2 regions of the Guptibacillus hwajinpoensis genome follow, and region 2 is predicted to be linked to the other one. Evidence: riboswitches for the same ligand, from Rfam matches in the RefSeq annotation. Region 2 holds a riboswitch; the other holds the start of a gene.

Region 1 (3,387 bases), on a different replicon from region 2:
AACGCAGCAAAAATAGGACTTGATCACTGGGTTATTCCTTATTTGAGAAAAGCAACTAATTTACGAAGCCTTAAAACAGCCTATGATCATTGAATCTAAAAGCTCTTGAGCCCCAGAGCTTTTTCTTTGTCTGAATAAAAGATAGGGAGGAAAACCAAGTAGTTAAATATCAGAAGATCCGAAAGCTGTGGAGCTTGCATTTTTTCGTTTACTTTTATATAACATTTGGATAAAAAGGTGCATTAAATGTAATATAATGTAAAGAGGCTTTAGATGAATGAGGAAGAACATGGTTTAGTAATGGAGAATGGGAGGCTGAACCATGATCGGTATTTTTAAAGAAAATGAAGAGCGGTACATTGGATGGTATGAAGCGAATCCAGGAGGGTATGTTTTTAATCATTTTAAAGGGAGAGATCCAGGTTATAATAAAATTCACGCTGCGACGTGTCGAACACTATGGCGAAAGAAGGATCTGGGAGCAAGAACCAGAGTTGAAAAAATCTGCTCAGATAACCTTAAAGAGCTAATCGAAATGACTGATCTCATTCGTCGTGAGAAAGGTTACACCTTATGTAAAATTTGTATTGATGAAAAGAAGCTTAATTCTTTCTTCAAGCACTCTAACTATCTATGTAACTATAATAAATAAAATGAATGGGTTAGCGAAAGAGTGATCTAACATAATGGCTACTACTAGGGGACGAATTATTCAGTGAAATAACTTTAGGAGGTCAAAGATGAAACAGGACTTGCTTTATATAAAAGGAAAAGTTATTGATGAGGAGACGAGGTGTGTTCATTATCATAGTGACCAGGATATTATTGCGATAAAATTCTACTGCTGTGATACGTATTACCCCTGTATTACTTGTCATCAGGAAGCTTCAACTCATTCAGTTCAAGTATGGCCTTCTAATCGTTTTGATGAAAAAGCTATTCTGTGTGGAAAATGCAAAATGGAATTAACGATAAATGAGTATCTCTCATTACAATCGGCCTGTCCAAATTGCTCTGCCACCTTCAATAAGGGTTGCAAATTACACCATCATTTCTATTTCGATGTACACAGCAAATAATGTTCTTTACTTGTCCTGAAACTGGATGTATTATTATCTCATTCATCAGTAATTGACTTAATTTTGCTTAAAGCAAAAGCGGGGGACCCGATCTGTGGATGTAGTCCACACGGGGTGAATCCTGAGAAATCAGGTAGGGTTTCTTCAAGCCCGAATCCGACAGCTAACCTCGTTTGTTAACTTGAAGGGACAAACTTTTGTGTAAACACAGGGATCTCCTGTGTTTTTGTGTTTCTCCTTTCCACCATAAGGAAAGAAGGGTTTCAATTGAAATCGAGAAAATCACTACTAAATCCACCACGAACGCTCCTATACTTATTTCTAATCATTAGTACACTTGGGACCATTTTATTAAAACTCCCACAGGCCACCGTTACAACTGTTACCTGGTTGGACGCATGGTTCACGGCTATTTCTGCCATTACAGTGACAGGTCTCGTTGTTGTCGACACGGAGACTGTTTATATGCTGTTTGGTCAAATAGTCATTTTGCTGCTGATCCAGCTTGGTGGGCTTGGCATTATGTCATTTGCCGTCATGATCTTTATCCTTATTGGAAAAAATCGGTATCGCTCAAAGATTAGTGGTTTCTCAGGCTCTAAACCAGGGCGCGACAGGGGGGATCATCAAGCTTGTCAGGAACCTGTTGATCTTTTCATTGCTGATCGAATTAATCGGTGCAATTGTTCTTTCAGCGAGGTGGATACCAGAATATGGCGCCTGGCAAGGGATCTATGCTGCAATCTTTCACTCAATTTCTGCTTATAACAATGCAGGGTTTTCTATCTGGTCAGATAGTCTTTCTTCATATGTAAATGATCCAGTAGTGAACATTGTCATTACATTACTTTTTATTCTGGGAGGAATTGGCTTCACTGTATTAATTGATCTGAAAGAGAAAAAACATTTTCGTGAATTAAGTCTCCATACAAAATTAATGATTGTAGGAAGCCTGGCAATCAATGCCGTAGCTTTTCTAGTTATTATCCTGCTGGAATGGAATAACGGAGCAACTCTCGGTCCATTAGATGGAGCAGGGAAAGGATGGGGTGCCTTATTCCAGGTTGTAACTCCCAGAACAGCAGGATTTAATGCCATCGATATTGGTGGTATGGAGGAGGCGTCACTCTTCTTCATTACTGGTTTAATGTTCATAGGAGCAGGAAGTGCCTCCACTGGTGGCGGAATAAAGTTAACCACTTTCATCGCCATGCTCCTTTCTGTTAATACGTTTTTGAAAGGCAAAAGTGAAATCACTGTTTTCATAAAACACTTGCCTTTTCAATTATTGTTAAAGCTCTTGCAATCACAGTAATTTCAACTGGTGTTGTTTTTATCGGTGTCTTCATACTTGAATTAACACAGCCGTCCTCATTCTTAGCCAATCTCTTTGAGGTTGTTTCAGCATTCGGGACAGTTGGGCTATCAATGGGAGTAACGGATAGTTTTGATCCGATTGGGAAGTTGACCCTCATCGTCATCATGATGGTTGGTAAGCTTGGCCCACTCACAATGGCGTTTATTTTTGCTTCCAAGAAACCATCCAAAATTAGATATCCAGAAGAAGAGGTTCTTACCGGTTAATCAACTCTCCTCTATAAGACCATAGGGGGGAGTTGAAATTATTTTGCTATAATGGTTGACGGCAATAAGTGTGCATGATAAGATAAATCTTGTCACTTCGGAAGCCAAATTGTTGATCACGAAATGCTTCAAAAAAATGATTGACATAATAACTTGTTGCTGATATGATTGGAAATGTCACTCGGGAAACAAACCGAGATTGATAGAATCAAATCGATCTTTGAAAACTGAACGAAACGCCATGTAAGTAGTTGTTTCTACAGGAAACAAACATTGTTTTAAAAGCTAGATTAAGCTTTCTATCGGAGAGTTTGATCCTGGCTCAGGACGAACGCTGGCGGCGTGCCTAATACATGCAAGTCGAGCGGAGATTTGGGAGCTTGCTCCCAAATCTTAGCGGCGGACGGGTGAGTAACACGTGGGCAACCTGCCCTGCAGACTGGGATAACTCCGGGAAACCGGAGCTAATACCGGGTAATACATCGCACCGCATGGTGTGATGTTGAAAGTTGGCCTCTGGCTAACACTGCAGGATGGGCCCGCGGCGCATTAGCTAGTTGGTAAGGTAATGGCTTACCAAGGCGACGATGCGTAGCCGACCTGAGAGGGTGATCGGCCACACTGGGACTGAGACACGGCCCAGACTCCTACGGGAGGCAGCAGTAGGGAATCTTCCGCAATGGACGAAAGTCTGACGGAGCAACGCCGCGTGAGTGACGAAGGC
Region 2 (3,387 bases):
AGGACTCCATTAAAATATTGCTGCTAAAGAAGTCCGGAAAAATTTCTTTTTTCACTCTACACGACCAACCACAAGGAGAACCAGGGGACTCAGTGCTTATTCTTACACCCTCTTATTAATTTTGATTGACTTAAAAGTTTAATTTTCTCCCACCTCAATATGCAATTGTCACTCAAATTATATAAGTAATAGGATTTTGTTATCGTAAGGTAACACATCCCTATACAGCATCCTACTTTTAACCAGTATAAAGATCTTCGTTTGGATACCGTATATTCGACCGATCTGGCTGTGCCAATGAAAAAGCGAGTGTCAGCGGTCCTAATTTCCCTAAGAACATAACGAAGATAATAGCGATTCTCCCCATAGTGGATAAATCACCTGTTAACCCCATCGATAAACCAACAGTTCCGAAAGCAGATAGGACTTCAAACGTAATTTCTATAAAGGAAGCGTTTTCTGTAAGGACTAGTACGAAAATGGTGAAATACACAATCATTATACTAATAATGGTGATAGCTAAAGCCTTTAAAACGATATGCTTCCTTATTGTTCTTCCATAAATGACAGGGTCACTCTTTCCTCTCAGAAATGTAAACACGGCCAAAGTAATCACAAAAGCCGTGGTTAGCTTTATTCCCCCACCGGTCGACGTGCTGCCAGCACCGATAAACATTAAGACAAACATAAAAAAAGCTGTGTCAATTCCAATTCCGCCAATATCCACACTGTTAAAACCCGCAGTTCTCGTAGTCACAGCCTGGAAGTATGAACCCCATAACTTATCACCAAGTGATAAGTTACCTAGAGTTTGCGGATTGTGATACTCCAAAATGAAAAAAGTGAACATAGCAATGATATTTATGGCGATGGTTCCAATAAGCATTACTTTAGAATGAAGGGCCATTTCTCGAAAACTTTTGCTTCGAATGAGGTCATTTAATACCGTAAACCCAATTCCTCCAAAAATAAATAAGAACGAAATCACTATGTTGACAACGGGATCTCCGACATAATCCATTAAACTGTTAGACCAGATCGAAAAACCAGCGTTATTAAAAGCAGAGATGGAATGGAAAAAACTTGCGTAAGCTCCAGCCTGCCACCCCATATCCGGGACCCAGCGTGCTGCTAAAATTATAAATCCAATCGTCTCAACTACCAAAGAGAAGATCAAAATATTTTTAACTAAATTAATAACGCCTCCAATGGAGGACTGGTTTGTTGCCTGCTGCACTAATAGACGGTGTTTCATCCCAATTCTTCGCCCCAAAGCCATGAAGATTAATACCGCAAAAGTCATGATTCCAAGCCCACCAAGTTGGATTAAGGAAAGAATAATTAACTGACCAAATAAGGTAAACGCTTGTCCAGTATCCACCACAACTAGTCCCGTGACAGTCATTGCTGATGTGGCTGTAAATAAGGCATCAAGCAAAGTGATACTTTGTGTGGTCGCTAATGGAATTTTTAATAAGGCAGCCCCTATGAATATTAACGCCAAAAAGACAAATATCAGCACTTGTGGTGGACTGAGTTTAATAAACCGTAACACAAATTTATTTCTCATCATGATTTTACACTCCTACTTCTTCAAAGCGCTCAAGGTCGTCATTATTACCAATGACAACTAACACATCCTCTTTGTCAATCGTCGATTCCGCAGAAGGTGAAACAAGAATCTTACGATCTCTTTTCTTAATCGCTACAATAGTAACTCCAAATTTTGCTCTAGTGTCCAGCTTAAGTAACGTCTTCCCTGCAATTTTTTTTGTTGCAATGACTTCAACAATACTATATTCGTCTGATAGCTCCACGTAATCGATGATTTTTTCAGAGACTACGTGATGCGCAAGACGTTTCGCCATTTCACTCTCTGGATGGATAATGTGATCAGCACCTATTTTCTCTAGAACCTTATGATGATAATCGTTCTTTGCTTTCACCCAAACTTTCTTAACCCCCATTTCTTTTAAAAGAAGCGTTGTTAAGATACTGGATTGGAGATCGTCCCCATGGGAAACAAAAACATGATCGAAATTTCGAATGCCTATTCGTTGCAAATTCTCTTCGATTGTTGCATCTAATACGAGTGCTTGCGTGGCAAATTCTGAGTATTCATTTACTCGCTGCATGTCTTTATCAATGCCAAGTACTTCCACGCGTCTTCTGTTCAACTCTTTACAAAGCGTTCCACCAAAACGTCCTAGTCCAATGACTGCAAAGCTTTTTTTCATGATGTCTTCCCCTCTCAACTACAATTCCACCATGCTTTTAATCTGCCCATCCCCAAAAAAATGATGAGTTTTCTAGCAAGGTTACTATCAAATTTTCTGTTTTTGTGCATAAAAAAGACCACAGACAAATTAGCCTGTGGTCGTTATATTTCGAGCACAAGTTTCATCGTCTTCCCTCATAACGCTTACGGAGTTAGCTGTCGGATTCGGACTATAAGAGTAGCCCTACCTATGCTTTGCCATAGGATTCACCCCTAGCAGTAAACTGCAACAAGATTGGGTCCCCCGTACCAAGAAAAAGGTTTAAGCGATTTAAGATTAAGAAACTGTTGGTTTAAGAAACTGTTGGTTTAGGTAACTGAGACATAGTGTACTCCTGAACTTTTAAAATGTAAATACCGTTTATGCATCTTAATTGAGCCTCAAATGGGTTAAAAGCTAACAAGTTTACAGTACTTTCAGGTGCAAACCGATTTGAAACGCTGCCAAAGTAAAAAAGTATATAGATTCAATTTAATAACAAAAATTCTATATTGCTTCAACATAACGTGGACAACGTATAAAGGATAGAGTTACCTTACGTTCTAAGAAGAATCCTTTGAAACGAAAACACATACTGTAATCCAAAGGGGAAAGTAACAGGAAGAAGTTGTATAGTCAAAAGGACGTTATCCCTTATGTCCTTTTTTATTTTACGGCAGGATATTGTAGACTACAATTTGGTTTCGTTTATATCCACACACCCAACTGATTATATTAGGTCACAATGAATCTGGTGAATCACTCACCTTGTCCATTAGCTCCGTTCAAGAATGTAACACTTCGCCAGATAAATAAGATGAAACCAACATGGACAACCCTATGAAATCAGATCTCTTTTAAAAATAGGATGATTATTTTTAAAGGTGTCCCCGTTCCTTCAAGCTGTAATGATCCCCAGTATGACTCACAATTACGTGATCGAGTACCTCGGTTCCAAGGAGTCGACAAAGGAAGGAGAAGATAGTCTCATCTCCCTTCCCTTTTAATCACGTATCAAAGAAAAACACTTAATCTAGCTTTTTTTTCAATTCTCCCATCAGAATCTGAGCTCCCTCAGGACTCAAGACGATGTTGCCATTTCCAAACAAAAAGTTATCAGATGACACCT

What was found. Region 2 has a riboswitch for cyclic di-AMP ahead of ABFG93_RS22555 (potassium channel family protein). Riboswitches for the same ligand answer to the same signal wherever they lie in the genome.
Region 1: it holds a riboswitch for cyclic di-AMP, as region 2 does, so the genes downstream of both, ABFG93_RS07655 (TrkH family potassium uptake protein) here and ABFG93_RS22555 (potassium channel family protein) in region 2, are expected to answer to the same signal.

What each region holds. Positions count from the first base shown of each region.
Region 1 is NZ_CP156674.1:1,505,820-1,509,206, reverse strand. Features, by position in the region: gene ABFG93_RS07670 (DoxX family membrane protein) at 1-93, shown strand, start outside; gene ABFG93_RS07665 (hypothetical protein) at 323-652, shown strand; gene ABFG93_RS07660 (CHY zinc finger protein) at 741-1,079, shown strand; cyclic di-AMP (ydaO/yuaA leader) riboswitch at 1,124-1,272, shown strand; partial or broken gene ABFG93_RS07655 (TrkH family potassium uptake protein) at 1,347-2,663, shown strand; rRNA gene ABFG93_RS07650 (16S ribosomal RNA) at 2,963-3,387, shown strand, end outside.
Region 2 is NZ_CP156675.1:285,678-289,064, reverse strand. Features, by position in the region: gene ABFG93_RS22565 (cation:proton antiporter) at 1-119, shown strand, start outside; gene ABFG93_RS22560 (TrkH family potassium uptake protein) at 239-1,576, opposite strand; gene ABFG93_RS22555 (potassium channel family protein) at 1,578-2,237, opposite strand; cyclic di-AMP (ydaO/yuaA leader) riboswitch at 2,404-2,557, opposite strand; gene ABFG93_RS22550 (hypothetical protein) at 3,287-3,387, opposite strand, start outside.